Regions from separate parts of the Priestia sp. SB1 genome, predicted to be linked through region 2. Evidence: riboswitches for the same ligand, from Rfam matches in the RefSeq annotation. Region 2 holds a riboswitch; the other holds the start of a gene.
What was found. Region 2 has a riboswitch for FMN ahead of ribE (riboflavin synthase). Riboswitches for the same ligand answer to the same signal wherever they lie in the genome.

Region 1 (8,165 bases), on a different contig from region 2:
GGGGAGTTGTAATAACTTGATCAAAATGTAACAAAGGGTTATCAATCGGCGGTTCAACTTCAAATACGTCAATAGCTGCACCTTGAACATGGTCAATTTCTAAATAATGAACTAAGGCTTTTTCATCAATGATCCCGCCGCGTGCGCAGTTTAATAAAAATACACCCTTCTTTGTTTTGGCTAATGTTTCATGATTGAGCAATCCCTTGGTTTCTTTCGTAAGCGGAGTGTGTACGGTAATTACATCCGCTGCTGCTAGTAATTCATCCAGGGATAATAGTTCTACGCCTAGCTTTTCAGCTCGGGAAGAGGTTAAAAAAGGATCGTAAACGTGAACGCTCATATTGAAGGCTTTTGCGCGTTTAGCAAGCTCTGAGCCAATTCGTCCAAATCCGATAATGCCCAGGTGTTTGCGATTAAGCTCTGTTCCAACAAATGCTGAGCGGTTCCATTCGCGCGCTTTGACTGAAGCATTTCCTTGGGGGATATGCCGAAACAAGCTAGCCATCATAGCAAATGTATGTTCCGCCGTTGAAATGGTATTTCCGTTCGGCGCGTTAATAACGACAACCCCTCGTTTGGTTGAGGCTTCAATATCAATATTATCGACACCTACTCCAGCGCGAGCAACAATTTTTAAATTCGGCATTTTTGCCAGCAAATCCTCTGTAACCGTCGTAGCACTCCGTACTAAAAGCGCATCGTACGTATGCAAATCATTCTCAACTTCTTCAACTTTTTTTCGCGTAAGATTCACATGAGGAGCTTCAAGTAGTGGAGCAAGACCTTCATTGCTAATTGAATCAGCTACTAATACGTTATACATGACGTGAACATCTCCCTTGGATTTTACTATCATCAAATATTTGATAATTTACCATGTTAAAAAAATTCTGTCAATTATATTTTTTAAACTTTACAATTAGTTATCAAATACACAATTGTAAACGTAAAATTGAAACTATAAATATGTCATAATGTTGTTGGTTATGCACTTATTTCCTTATTTTACATATAAAACAGTAATGAAGTTTATAAAAGACATCAATTTAATAGGAATTAAAAAAACTTCTTTATTTACTTTTAATTCGAGATAACATATAATAAATTCATAATTAAATATTGGTCTATCTTCGGGGCAGGGTGAAATTCCCGACCGGCGGTAAAAAAACAAATTGTTTTGAGCCCGCGAGCTTATATGTAATACATACGAGCAGATTTGGTGAAATTCCAAAGCCGACAGTACAGTCTGGATGGGAGAAGGTGGAGGTTCAGCGTTCAAAACCTAATGTGATGAACGTTTATTAAATATGCCTGCCATGTCTCCTCTCAACGAATCATTTGTTGGGAGGTTTTTGCGTGGGGATATGAAGTTGAACCTTTCTTCTTTGAAGAGTGGATCACAAAGAAGGAGAGAGGCAAGATGCAACAAAGTAAGAAAACTCAAAAGCTGGTTATACTAGGAATGTTAAGCAGTATTGCTTACATTTTAATGATGATTAATTTTCCGATTCCTGGATTACCTCCGTTTTTAACAATTGATTTTAGCGAAATTCCTGCACTCGTAGCAGCACTTGTATTTGGACCTATGGCTGCTGTTATAGTAGAAGGAATAAAAAATTTATTGAATTATTTAATTCAAGGAAGTGCTACAGGGGTTCCGGTTGGTCAAGTGGCGAACTTTGTAGCTGGTTTACTGTTCGTTCTTCCTGTATCATATATGTTCCGTCGATTTAAAACAGCTAAAGGCGTAACGATAGGTTTGGTTACGGGTACGGTTGTAATGACGGTACTCATGGCTGTCTTAAATTATTATGTCTTTTTACCAGCGTATACAATCTTCTTACAATCGCCAGAAATGTCTAGTGAACAAGCGCGTCAATATATCGTTGCAGGTATTTTGCCGTTTAACTTAATAAAAGGAGCAGCAACAGGGGTTATTTTTGTCTTATTGTTTTCAAAAATGAAGCAATGGATCACGCGCCGCGTTGCTGTTTAATTCAATCGCTCTCCCGGGGAGAGCGATTTTTATATATAAAAAAACCTGCAGCATGTACTATACTACAGGTTTGTTCAATACTTATTCGAATTTATTAGCATCGCCTTCGAATTTTTCATCCGCTACGCGAATTGAATCCGTAGGGCAGCCTTCCATTGCATCCATCATATCATCTTCTAGATCTTCTGGAATTTCTACTACACCTTGGTTATCATCTAATGTTACGAATGCAATACCTTCATCATCATAATCATAAATGTCTGGTGCTGCTGCTCCGCAAGCGCCGCATGCGATGCAAGTATCTTTATCAACAATTGTATATTTTGGCATAACAAGACCTCCTGTAAAGTGTTCGAAAATTTCTTATTATATAATCTCTTCGCGAATCAAGAGTGAAATTTCTCCTTATTCATTGTAAAATGATTTATAAAACTTTTCAATAGAAAAGTCACTGAGAATGCTTATCAAATCAAGGTTTCTTCACTTATCCAAACGTTTTGATACATAAAGGAAAGAGCTAAAAAGCCTTTATCTCACATGCTATTGGTCACTTTTGGTACAATGAATGAGAAAGGAAGTTGACACCTTTGAATTATATTCAAGTTAGCATTTTATTTTGTATAAAACAGTTAAAAGGTGAGCGAACCGCCTATGGTATTTATCATTTATTAACAGGTAAAAAGTCAGCGCAAACAATTCAAGACGGAAAAATTTTTGGAATCTCTTTTCTTTTTCAGTCATTTCTTTACTTAGATAAACGGTCTTTTGAAACCTGCGTTGCATATTTAAAAGAACAGCAGTATATCGAAGAAACTGAAAATCAAAAGTATGTGATGACAGATAAGGGACGAACACGCCTTGAAGATGAACTGACGGCTCGGCCCTTTCATCCAGCTTTAGACGGATGGAAATTCGCAAGCAGTACTCAGTTATTTTTAGCAAGAATCACTTTGTTCATTCAGACCTTATCCAACCTACAGTATTTTCAAAAAGGGTTTTTACCCATCTCCAAAAATCCTGAGGTCATTCAATGGGTCAAAACGTATATTATGTCTCAAAAGCAAACGCGTCAAGAGTTAGCCGCCGAGCTATTCAAAGAGCTCCGAACGTGCTTGAAAGATTGTACGGAACGGGATGCGTCTCTTTTTGTTTTGCAACTGACTGGATACGAAAGAGTAGGCTTTACAAAAAATCAGTTAGCATATCAATATGAACTCGATGAGCATTATGTGCATATTCAACTTTTAGGGGTTATTCATCATATCATTGAAAAAGTGAGTCAAAATAATGAAAGCTTTCATGTACTTTCTTCTTTTTTGCATGATCTATATTTAGAATTGCCTTTGACAAGCTCGACGTTAAAAACGTATAGCTGGCTTCAAAAAGGAAAGGCGCTTGAAGAAATTGCTTATATAAGGCGTTTAAAAGAAAGTACAATTGAAGATCATATTGCAGAATTAGCTCTGTTTGTTCCATCTTTTTCAATCGATGCATACGTATCGCCTAAGCAGCAGGAAGAAATTATCTCGGCTTTTGAAAGTTTGCGTACAAATAAATTAAAGGCGATAAAGGAAGAAGTAAAAGACGACGTTACCTATTTTCAGATTCGTCTCGTATTAGCAAAACATTTTACCTGATACTAAAAAAAGTGGTGTTTGATGTGAAGATAGAACAACTTCTACAGAAACAATTTGGCTATAGCCAATTTCGACTAGGACAAAAAGAGATTATTCAAGATATTTTAACAGGTCATAATGTGTTAGCGGTTCTTCCTACAGGAACAGGGAAATCATTGTGCTATCAGCTCCCCGCTTATGTGTTGAACCGACCGGTGCTGATTGTATCTCCTTTAATTTCACTGATGGAAGATCAAGTTCAACAACTAAAGGCAAGTGGAGAAAAGAGAGTTATTGCCTTAAATAGTTTCCTACAACAAGAAGAAAAAAGACGGGCGCTAAAAGATTTAGCTTTTTATCGTTTTATTTATGTATCTCCTGAAATTTTGCAAAATGCTGTTGTGGTAGAAGCATTAAAACAGGCAAAGGTAGGCCTTTTCGTTGTGGACGAGGCGCACTGTATTTCTCAGTGGGGACATGATTTCCGTTTGGATTATCTTCAGTTAGGAGATATATGGAAGGAACTTGGCAGTCCGCTATGTCTGGCACTAACAGGAACTGCGACTAGGGAAGTAGTGGAAGATATTAAGCGCTACTTATCGCTGCCTGCTGTCAACGAGCACATCTATTCCATGAATCGAAGTAATATTGCGATGAAAGTTGATTTTGTTGCAAGTATTGAAGAGAAAAAAGAGAAGTTGCTGATGTACGTTAGTGAACTGCAAAGTCCAGGAATTATCTATTGTTCCAGCCGATCTTGGACAGAAGCATTAACACAGCTTCTAAAGGAAAATGGGATACAGCGAGTGCAGTATTACCATGGGGGAATGGAACCGAATGAAAGAATGCTTGTTCAACAGCAATTTTTAGAAAATCAGCTGGATATCATTTGCTGCACAAGTGCATTTGGAATGGGGGTTAATAAATCGAATGTTCGCTTTGTTATTCATTTTCATACACCTACGCAGCTAGAAGCATACGTACAGGAAATTGGAAGAAGTGGACGCGATCAGCAAAACAGTATTGCGATTTTGCTTTATGCTGAAGGAGACGATGATTTTGCTCATTCTTTACTTGAAATTGAGCTTCCTTCTTCAGATATCATCTTATACTGCCTGTCGTATTTACGAAATCATGATCAGGCCATTCCTTTAAAACAAGTAGAGTCTCATTTTCTTTATACAGTGGGTATTCAAGAAACACATTGGCGATTTATTCGTTATTATTTGTACAGAGAAAATGTAGTGGAAAATGAACATGTTGAACCTAGGAAAATCCCTGAATCGCTGCATGAAACGATTGTTGCAGCTGTAAATAAACGTCTTCGAAACAAACATGACAAGTACCGTGCGATGAAGGAGTTTATTGAGGCAAAAGAATGCCGTCGTCAGGTGCTGCTTGGCTATTTCAATGAGCTGGGAAAATCAGAGCTTCAGAATTGTTGCGATTGCTGCGGATTGGATTTAGAAGCCTATAAAAAAACAAATGGTGAGCAAGAGCAATGGACATTTCAAGGCTGGGAATTAGAATTAGCTCGTTTGCTTCGTCAAGGAGAGATATAATGGCAAAGTCACAGCAAGAGCTTATTTCATCCATGACGGATGCAGAGCTGGTTAAAAATTTATATGTAACGCAGCTGCTCATCTGCTTTATTGCTTTAGGCATCGGTTTTTTCACATTTGATTCGTGGCATTCCTTTTTACAGTTTTTTGAGCTGGATTGGGCTTCTATTTTATTGTACGGGGGAGGTACAGCTCTCTTGGTAGTAGGAGGAGATATGCTTCTAATGAAGTGTGTACCCGAGCATTTATATGATGACGGAGGGATTAATGAACGTTTATTTGCTAATCGTTCCATTCCTCATCTAGCCCTTATTTGCCTAATCGTTGCATGTTCAGAAGAAATATTATTTCGAGGGGTTATACAAGTTCAGTTCGGCCTTTTTTGGGCGAGTATCGTATTTGCACTCGTTCACATTCGATATTTAAAAAAGTGGTTTCTTTTTATTTCGGTTGTGGTTTTAAGCTTTTTAATAGGGTTGCTGTTTTGGTGGACTGAAAATTTGTATGTCACGATTTTCACTCATTTTCTCATTGATTTTTTATTAGGCCTGCAGATACGAAAGTCAAAAGGGAAATCTGTACAGCCAGAAGAACTCATGCAGTAAAGGTTAAGGAAACAGCCATTATTTTCAGTGTTATCCACATAATCTTTTATATTCACTCATATGTTGTACTAGCATACGAGGGGGTGGAATGTTGGAAAACAAGTTGATAGACTTTGAAAGCGATGAAACACTTCAATATATATTAGCGAGCGTTATCAAAAGAAAAGAGACGGTTAATAAGCTGAAAGCTAAAGAGAAAAGATGGAAGCTTTTGTTTTTAGCCAGCTTAACGGCTGTTATTAGCTACTTTTTTTTCATATTTCAAAGCGGTTTTTTTACGACGTTTAGCGAATTTTTCTCATTTTTGTTGGGTAACATAGGGCATTTGATGTTTCTATTGTTCACCGTCTCCCTTTATTTTTATACTGTACAGCTGCAGAAAAAAAGCGAGAAAGCGGAAAAGACTTTTCAAGACTTGCGCTGTGAGATTATTAAAAGAAGCAAAGAGCTATGGGCGACGCCTGAAACATGGGAGAACCGAAAAGAAACGTTCCGCTGGATGCAGTCCACTTATGGAATTAATTTATATCATGAAAATAAATAGAATCGCATGAAAAAGCCTCTTTTTACATAGAAGTTTAGTGAAGGGGGTTTTTTTGTGAGAGATTGGTTTAACTTGCTGGCTGCGTGGTTATGCAGTTATTATATCAGCAGTTTAACGGCTGTAGGCTCAAAAGCTTCGTTAACCTATTTACTTATTCAAATGATTTTACATCCGTTAGATGTGTTTGGTATTATAATCTTATTTTTCACGGCTCTTTTTTGTCTGTCGGCGGCAGTTCGTAAAGTGTTTCTGCAAAGTCGGTTGTTTCTAAAAGGTTATAAGGTAAAATGGCATGAATATCTTGTTTCATGTCTATGTGTGATAGGAGTTTTATCGTTAAGTACAGTTGCGCTTTATCAAGTAGTAGGTTTGTTAACAATTGCGACAATTTATGCCCTTTCTTCTTTAACAGAAACACACCGTGTATAAAATGAAAAGAAGGAGAATATATGGTTATTTCTTTAATTATTTTAGCGTTAGGCATAGGCCTGCTGATTTTTATGTTTTCGGAAGCCCATCGTACATATGTAGAAGAAAGAACAATTCATTTATCAACATTTCCCGGAAATCAGCAGCCTTTACGCCTGTTTTTTATATCGGATGTACATAAGCGAACAGTTTCGTCGAAGCTGTTGGAAAAAATACCTGGTGAAGTAGATTTTGTGATCATAGGCGGTGACTTACTAGAAGGAGGAGTACCTTTATTGCGTGCTCGTCAAAATATTCAAAAGCTTAAAACGCTTGGACCGGTCTATTTTGTATGGGGAAATAATGATTACGAAGTAAGTCAAGTGCAACTGAAGCAGATGCTTAAGGATGAGGGAGTTATTACCCTTAAAAACGAGCATGTCTCTGCAGTTTCTAAACATGGTACTACATGCAATTTTGCGGGAGTAGATGATTTATCCGAAGGTGAGATGGATCTAAAGCTAGCTGTTTCTTCCATTGAACCTGACCAGCTTACCATTCTTCTAAGCCACAATCCTGATGTTATCTATTATGTAGATGAAGAATCAAAAGTAGATTTAATTTTGAGCGGACATACACACGGAGGACAGATACGCTTATTTAATTTTGGTATGTATGAATTAGGAGGGCTGAAAGAGAAAAGACAGATTCCTCTTTTTGTTAGTAATGGATATGGTACAACCTCCCTGCCTCTCCGTTTACAAGCTAGAGCACAAACGCATTATATCACTTTAAAAAGGAAAGAATAGCCTTGAACAAACTCTTTACATAGCATATACAAATTTTACACACAGGATAACTTATCCTATAATTCAATTAATAGAAACAGTTCACGAAGAGTAGTTGGAGGTTACGTATGGCTCACGAAGGGAAGTATAATATTAAAGCCATCTCAAATATGGTCGGGATCCAGCCGGGAACTTTGCGTGCATGGGAACGACGCTATCAAATTTTAAATCCTGTCCGCAATGAATCGGGGCATCGGTTATATACAGAGGAAGATTTGCGGAAATTAAAATGGCTCACGGAAAAAGTGAGCGGAGGTTTTACGATTAGTCAAGCGGTTTCGTTATTAGAAACGGAAAGTAGTACAGTAGGAGCGTTTGAAGAAGAAGGAGAAGTAGATTCCCCTCAGAAAATTAGGGATGAGCTGTTAACGATGCTTCTATCTTTTGAAGAAGGAAAAGCACAGGATTTAATTAATCATGCGTTTAGCCTGTATTCGGTAGAAAAAGTGGTTATTGATATTTTGGGTTCTCTACTCGTGACGGTTGGAGATATGTGGGAAAAAGGGCAAATCACAAGTGCTCATGAGCATTATACGACTCAAGTATTAAAAACGCGTATCAGCATGATTTTTTATTCGCTGCC
Region 2 (8,165 bases):
CGCAAAACCATCACCCATTAATTTTTGTGAAAATACCTGATCTGGTACTTCCGATAAAGGTACCAATTCTCCCTCAATCGGTGAAACAATATCATTACCATTATCGCTTCCTACTTCAGATGTTGCAACAGGTTTTTCAATTGTTTTTGTCTCTTCTTTTGTGACAACCGGCGTTTTGCCATTCATAATGTCTTGAATTTGACCTTTTAACGTGTCAGATTTCGGACCGAAAATAGCTTGAATATTGTTACCAACTTCAAGAACACCAGCTGCTCCAAGTTTTTTCAAGCGGTCTTTATCAACGTGACCCACATCATCTACTGAAACACGTAAACGCGTAATACAAGCATCTAAATGTGTAATATTTTCTCTACCGCCAAGTGCAGCTAAAACATTTGTTGGAAGCTCTGCTGCTTCTACTTTCTCATCATCTGCACCTTCTTCTTTATCTTCGCGTCCCGGTGTTTTTAAGTTAAATTTACGGATTGCAAAGCGGAAACCGAAGTAGTAGATAACTGCTAGAACTAAACCTACTGGAATAACTAGCCACCATGCTGTACGGTTTTGTAGAACCCCGAATAGAATGTAGTCAATGACTCCCCCAGAGAACGTCATACCGATTTTAACATTTAATAATTGCATAACCATAAACGACAAACCAGCAAATACTGCGTGGATTGCAAATAGGATTGGCGCTACGAATAAGAATGAGAACTCAAGCGGCTCTGTAATACCCGTTAAGAAAGATGTTAAAGCAGCTGAACCCATGATACCAGCTACATATTTTTTGTTTTCAGGACGAGCTTCGTGATAAATTGCAAGAGCTGCTGCTGGTAATCCGAACATCATGAACGGGAATTTACCAACTTGGAATGTTCCTGCTGTTAAAGGCACGCCATCTTTTAATTGTGCAAAGAAAATACGTTGATCCCCGTGAACCACATTACCTGCTTTATCTACATATTGCCCAAATTCAAACCAGAAAGGTGAATAGAAAATATGATGTAGCCCAAATGGAATTAATGAACGTTCAATTAACCCAAAGATAAATGCTGATAAGGTTAAGTTTGAATCAATCATATTTGTTGAGAAAGTGTTCAAACCACTTTGAATTACTGGCCATACTACTACCATAATTAACCCTACGATAATAGCTGAAACTCCAGTTACAATTGGAACAAAACGTTTTCCAGCAAAGAAACCTAAATATGCTGGTAAATCAATATTAAAGAATCGATTATACATTGAAGCTGCAAGTACCCCGATGATAATACCACCGAATACTCCCGTTTGCAGTGTATGAATACCTAGTACACTTGCATATGCTGGGCTTTCCTTCAATAACTTGCTAAATTCTACTGCGTCTAATGTATCTAACCCTTTTACTGTACCCATTGTTACGTTCATAATTAAATAACCAACAATGGCCGCAATTCCTGCTACTCCATCACCGCCAGCTAATCCAACGGCTACCCCAACGGCAAACAATAGCGGTAAATTACCAAAAATAATGTCGCCGGCATTAGCCATTACGTGAGCAATGAGCTGGAACCAATCTGCATTTAAGGCTGGTAATAAGTCTAATAATGTTTCATTTTGAAACGCTGTACCGAAGCCTAATAAAATACCTGCTGCCGGTAAAATCGCAACCGGTAGCATAAGTGCTTTACCAACTTTTTGTAAGACGCCAAAAAGCTTTTTGAACATGGCGTTTACCCCCTTTTATATACTTAGTGTGCAACAAGCTATTTATTTGATACGTGAATCATTAACGCGCTTTCATAAAACGCTTTCTTTAACTAGAAAACTTATTACATCTCCTGGTGTCCTGAAGCCTAAGTTTTAAATGATTGCGCTTTCTTATAACAAAAAAAGGCATGAGGAAAAAGAAACGATAAATGGATACACTCATCCAATTACACATCGCTTCATTTCTCACTCATGCCTGATCGTATCAGTAACACGTATTGAAATGATTTTATAAATCCGTTTTTGTTATAAGTCGCTGCAGATGCATCGTTAAGTAAACTGCTTCTGCTTCATACACAGGTAAATGTAACGCTTGCTGCATTACTTTTATCACTTTCCAAGACACATTGTAACACAGAGGATATTCTTCTTTCAATAGCAAAGCAATTTTTTTTGGCTCTTCTATTTTTTCCCCTGTTTTTACTCGATCAATGGCAAAATGCAAATGACGAATCAATCTCATATAGTGTACAGATTCTTTGTCTACCTGCAGATGAAGCGATTCTTCAATCACATTAATGATCGTTTGAATAAGCTGCGAGTCTTGATTCACTTCTAACAGGTTTTTTTCAGTCAGCGCACTATGGATATGAAGCGCGATAAAACCAATCTCTCCTACCGGAAGCTGCACGCCTATTTTACGACTAATGATCTCTACCACTTCAGATGCGATCGTATATTCCTCTGGATATAAGGCTTTTGTTTCAAGTAAAAATGGATTTTTAAGACCCATCCCCTGCTGAAAACGTTTTATCGCAAAGGCGATATGATCTGTCAATGAAATGTGTATATGCTCATTCAAAGGGATATTAACGCGTTTTTGAATATGCGTTACAATATCATTCATCATTTCAATTACATCTTCATCCACCTGAGCTAAAAGCTGCTTGTACTGTTCTTGCTCTTCTTCACTCTTTAACAAAAACATTTTTTCCACGGCTTTTGCATCGATTTCATCGCCTTTTTTCTTGTTGAACCCTATTCCTTTCCCAATTAGCACAACTTCATCATAGGTAAGGTGTTTAGCAATTAATACATTATTATTAAGTACCTTTTCTACAAAAAAGGACTCTTTCACGAATCCTTCACTCCCCTGTTTCGGCTTTCTATTATTTGCTTTCCTATCTTACAAATAATACGCATAACCGTCAATTCATTTTTCTTTGTTTCAAATATTATTGAACTAAACTATTTGAGTTACGTATTATCTTAGTAGTTCTTCGCTGGAAACGCAACGTCTTTTTTACTCGTCCCATAACAATTTTTCATAATAAAATGTTGAAGCATAACGCTCAGAATGAATATCCCCGCTTGTAAAAGCGTAAAAAGAACAAGTGAAGTGGTAATAGATACCAGTAAAATCCCATAGTGAATTAGTAAAATATCTACTATACGCAGCCCCGCTATAATGATCCCAGCTCCAATAAAAAATTCTTTGACTACACTCCAAACGAGGAGAATCGTAACAATACAAACATAAATCATCGTTGCATTTACGGAATCATGAGTAACCGACGCAAACCATCCCGTATAAAACCAATTATTATGAAAGTATGCTAACAGCAGAAACATAATAGTAGAAGTAATGGCGAGCATTCCCAGAAAAAATGTAGCGTAATGCACAAATGTCATATACCGTTCTGTTAGCCATACATACCAAATCTTTGAAATACTAAAGCCTATAGTCATTAAAACGCCTGTATAAATTGTTTTCCACCAGTGATGTGTATAAATATCCCAGTGTAAAAATAATTCTTCAATCCCCATAAACATAGCCGAAATGATTAAAATATAGCGAAATTTCAATTGATAAGCAGCTACCACCATAGCCATGATTGGAAAAGCAAACGTTTGAGAAGTTAAGGACCCAAACAAATTATCAAAATATTCATTGGTCATAAAATCAGGATCGTACTCGTAACTTTCAAACAACACAAATACAACATACTCTAGTACATAAGCCATTCCAATGATAAAAAAAAGCAAAACGACTAGCTTTTTATCTTTTTTACGTATGAATACTGTAAGCAAAACGGCTGTGCTGATAATAATCAATGCAAAAAAAGCAGTATAATGAGGCATAGACGTCTCCCTTTTACGACCTAATTATTACTTAGAGTAAGACGTTTTAGCTAAATTATACATAGCTAGCTGCTATTCAAAAGAGATTGAGACATACTACATCAATCCAATCTAAAGGCGAACAAATCGGATACATGAGATAGTATGGATCGCTTGCTGCACTGCAGGTGATTTCCCTGCAAGGCTGCGCTTTCCCTACAGGAGCCTTCGCCCTGCTCTCCACTCAACAGTTAGAAGCCTACATACAGGAAACCTACGTTGTAATGTAACCCTAACCATGAAAAAATCCGAACGATTCATCGTTCGGATCTTCTTTCAACTACCATATTTTTGTTTCAGCCTCTTTTAACTCACAAAAACTGGAACGTCCTCTATTATCCTTCAATCATTTTTGAAAGGTTAGCCATTTCGATAGCTGATGCTGCAGCTTCCCATCCTTTGTTTCCTGCTTTTGTTCCTGCACGTTCAATTGCTTGCTCAATTGTTTCAGTTGTTAATACACCAAAGATAATTGGTACGCCTGTTTGTAAGCTTTGAGATGCAACGCCTTTTGCTACTTCATTACATACAAAATCAAAGTGGGGAGTAGCTCCTCGAATAACCGTTCCTAGAGTAATAACCGCGTCATATTTTTTAGATTCAGCTAATTTTTTAGCGATTAATGGAATTTCATAAGCGCCCGGTACCCAAGCCACGTCTACATCTTCATCAGCTACGCCGTGACGTTTAAGCGCATCTTCTGCTCCACTAAGTAAACGCCCTGTAATAAATTCATTAAAACGCCCTACCACGATTCCGATTTTTAATCCTGTGCCAACTAAATTTCCTTCATATAAATGATTCATCTCTTGTTCCTCCTGCTAGTAGTAATATATAGTTATTTACATTTCTTTTCATGAATTAGCTTCATTTGTTAAAACGAAAAAAAGTGTAAACTTATAAATGTAATAAATGACCTAGTTTTTTAGCTTTGGTATCTAAGTATTTTTTATTGGCATCCACTGCCGGCATTTGAAGAGGCACTCTCTCTACCACTTCAAGGTCGTAGCCTTTTAGCCCAGTAATTTTGCGAGGATTGTTCGTTAAAAGCTTCATTTGTTTGACTCCAAGGTCCTTTAAGATTTGAGCACCGATTCCATACTCTCGTAAATCCGCAGCAAACCCGAGTTTTTCATTCGCTTCTACGGTATCGTATCCTTCTTCCTGCAGCTTATATGCTCTTAGCTTATTTAATAAGCCAATACCTCTGCCCTCTTGACGCATATACAGCAGAATGCCGCGTTCTTCTTCTTCAATTTGCGTAAGAGCCGCGTGAAGCTGAGGACCGCAGTCACAGCGCTCAGAGCCAAACACATCTCCAGTCAAGCACTCGGAGTGAACACGCACGAGAACGGGGCTATTATGATCGATATCACCCTTGATAAGAGCCACATGTTCTTTATTATCAAGTTTGTTTGTATATCCTACAGCCTTAAAATCACCAAATGCCGTAGGTAAGCTTACTTCTACTTCACGGCTAATCAGCTGGTCATGTTTGCGGCGGTAGGCAATCAAATCTTTTATTGTAATCATTTTTAAATCAAATTGCTCTGCAATCTTTGTTAAATCCGGTACGCGTGCCATTGTTCCATCTTCATTCATGATTTCACAAATAACACCCGCAGGCTTTCCTCCTGCTAACACGGCTAAATCAACAGCGGCCTCTGTATGACCCGCACGCTGCAGAACGCCCCCGTCTTTTGCAATCAACGGAAAAATGTGTCCTGGTCGTTGGAAATCACTTGCTACCGTTGCTTCATTTACAAGAGCCATAACGGTAGCAGAACGTTCGTATGCACTGATACCTGTTGTACTTGAAATATGATCAATACTTACTGTAAATGCTGTTCCATGGACATCCGTATTGTTCGCTACCATCGGGTGAAGATTCAATTTATGCGCAATTTCTTCATTAACAGGTGTACAAATTAATCCTCTTCCATGAGTAGCCATAAAGTTAATAACCTCAGGCGTCGTTTTTTCAGCTAATGCAATAAAATCTCCTTCATTTTCTCGATCTTCATCATCGCATACAATAACCACTTTTCCCTTTTTCAACTCTTCAATGGCTTCTTCTACTTTATGAAACATCTCTTTCACCTCACTGTTAATTTGTAAAACCATGCTGCTGCAATAAATCCTTCATATTACCTGAACGATTCGAGGCGCCAGGAGTTGACTTGTTAGCCATCATCTGATGCATATATTTAGCTAACATATCGCATTCAATATTCACCTTGTCTCCTCGCTGTTTGTCTCCCACGACTGTGTGAAGTACCGTATGAGGAATAAGAGAAATAGTAAATGATTGGTTGCTGACATCAAAAATAGTAAGACTTGTTCCGTCTACAGAAACAGATCCTTTTAACATCATAAATTCACGAAGTTCAGGATCCACTTGAATTTCATAATAAAAGGCATTTCCTTTACGTGTTTTGCTTACAATGGTTCCAATTCCATCAACGTGTCCGCTGACGAAATGCCCTCCAAACCGGCCATTTGCAGCCATCGCCCGTTCTAAGTTAACACGTGATCCAACGGTTAGAAGCTGCAGGGTACTTGCTTTAATCGTCTCCGGCATGACGTCGACCGTAAATTCATTTTGAGAGTAAGCCGTTACGGTTAAACAAACGCCGTTAACTGAAATACTGTCCCCTAAGTTCACATCTTCTAACACGGTCTTCGCATCAATCGTAAGAACAATTGCTTCTGTAGCCTTTTGAATCCGTTTTATTTTTCCAATTTCTTCAATAATACCTGTGAACATTTTCTTCACCTGCTTTGGCGCTATTCCAACTTCTTATGCCGTTTTGAAATAGCAGCTGCTTTTTTTTCATATTTATCTTTCCCCCAACCACTGAAAATAAAAAAGCCCCTTGAACAAATGTCCAAGGGGTCGGCTGAGCTGAATCAGTTTTATCTATGCAAAATTCCGCTAATTGTATACGAAATAAACAGTTATGTTTTGTGTACAAAAACAAGGGTAGCTTTAAAAAAGGCAAACCTGTCCCTTATTAATACAACACAAAAAAACAACTGTGCTTCCTGATCCTTCTCCCATCCAGACTTTTACTGTCGGCTCTAGATTTTAACTAGATCCACCGCTAACATACATCGTATGAAAACGGGTCACGGGCTTAAAAGCATATGCTTTATCACCGCCGGTTGGGACTTACACCCGACCCCGAAGGATAATATATTCGACTGCTAGAGTCTTATTTGTTTTACATTATAGCAAAGTAAAATCGACTTGTCACATCATTTAACTTCGTTTTTTCACATCTGTTCTTTAAAATCTATCTTTTAGCTTATTTTTTCTTTTTTAATACATAGCATCCATACAAAAGCTAGTCCAATATAGCCAAATATCGGATACAAAAACTCAAGAAGCTGAGCATATCCAAATTGCCCGATAATAAAGCATGCCAAGATAATAAACGCAAAAGCTTGTTTGTCATTCAGGGGAAGAAATGATTGAAGCTGTTTAGCGATTCCAAATACATTTCCAATCAATGTAGTAAAAATCTCGCCTAACACAACTACCGTAAATAAAACATTCACCCACACTGAGATATTTTTAACAACGGCACTCATAGGAATATCAAGTTGAAATGAATAAGGCAAATTGGAAAGGGCAAGATGAGTAGAAACAAGCATAAACGTAAGTACACATCCTCCTATTACGGCCCCTTTTTTGATCACGCTCTTATCTTTCACGGAGCTTCCTAATGGAACTAAAACGGCCTGAGCCAAAGCTAGATTTAGGGAAATATATAAAAAGGGACTAACCGCCCACTTCCACTGTGTGACGAGCGTTAAGTCTGGCTTCGTTTGAATCAGTGAGAAATAGCTGACATTTGGCACAAAGATGATAAAAGCAAATGAAAGCATCATCGGCACAACAAGAGAATTAACCATTAAAATACCGTTAATTCCTCTTGCGATAAATATATAAGTTAAAACAATTGTACAAATCATCCCAACAGGAGGCCACAGCCCGAACTGTTCTTTTCCTATTGCCCCCGTACTCGCTAGCATGACTGAAGTTACTCCAAATAAAATGACGATCATTACACCGTTTACCGCTTTTCCAAGTACATCACCAAATAAATATGTATTAAGCTGCTGATAAGAAGAAGCCCCAATTGCGTGCGAAAGCAGCATCATTTTCGAACCTAGCCAAATAAAAAACAAGCCGCTGACCAAAATTCCAACCATTCCAAGTTCGCCGTACTGTGTAAAAAATTGAACAATTTCCTTGCCTGTTGCAAAACCGGCTCCTACAACGGTGCCTA

Region 1: linked by a shared signal. The riboswitch ahead of WKH56_RS02520 (ECF transporter S component) and the one ahead of ribE (riboflavin synthase) in region 2 are both predicted to bind FMN.

Annotation. Positions count from the first base shown of each region.
Region 1 is NZ_JBBJSS010000001.1:489,140-497,304, reverse strand. It holds gene serA (phosphoglycerate dehydrogenase) at 1-826, opposite strand, end outside; FMN riboswitch at 1,126-1,269, shown strand; gene WKH56_RS02520 (ECF transporter S component) at 1,424-1,999, shown strand; gene WKH56_RS02515 (ferredoxin) at 2,081-2,329, opposite strand; gene WKH56_RS02510 (YpbB family protein) at 2,587-3,636, shown strand; gene WKH56_RS02505 (RecQ family ATP-dependent DNA helicase) at 3,660-5,177, shown strand; gene WKH56_RS02500 (CPBP family intramembrane glutamic endopeptidase) at 5,177-5,782, shown strand; gene WKH56_RS02495 (DUF2663 family protein) at 5,871-6,326, shown strand; gene WKH56_RS02490 (hypothetical protein) at 6,381-6,755, shown strand; gene WKH56_RS02485 (metallophosphoesterase) at 6,776-7,543, shown strand; gene WKH56_RS02480 (MerR family transcriptional regulator) at 7,651-8,165, shown strand, end outside.
Region 2 is NZ_JBBJSS010000003.1:199,680-207,844, forward strand. It holds gene ptsG (glucose-specific PTS transporter subunit IIBC) at 1-1,707, opposite strand, end outside; gene glcT (glucose PTS transporter transcription antiterminator GlcT) at 1,979-2,827, opposite strand; gene WKH56_RS11660 (hypothetical protein) at 2,959-3,831, opposite strand; gene ribH (6,7-dimethyl-8-ribityllumazine synthase) at 4,206-4,676, opposite strand; gene WKH56_RS11670 (bifunctional 3,4-dihydroxy-2-butanone-4-phosphate synthase/GTP cyclohydrolase II) at 4,768-5,961, opposite strand; gene ribE (riboflavin synthase) at 5,978-6,637, opposite strand; FMN riboswitch at 6,916-7,066, opposite strand; gene WKH56_RS11680 (YkvI family membrane protein) at 7,174-8,165, opposite strand, start outside.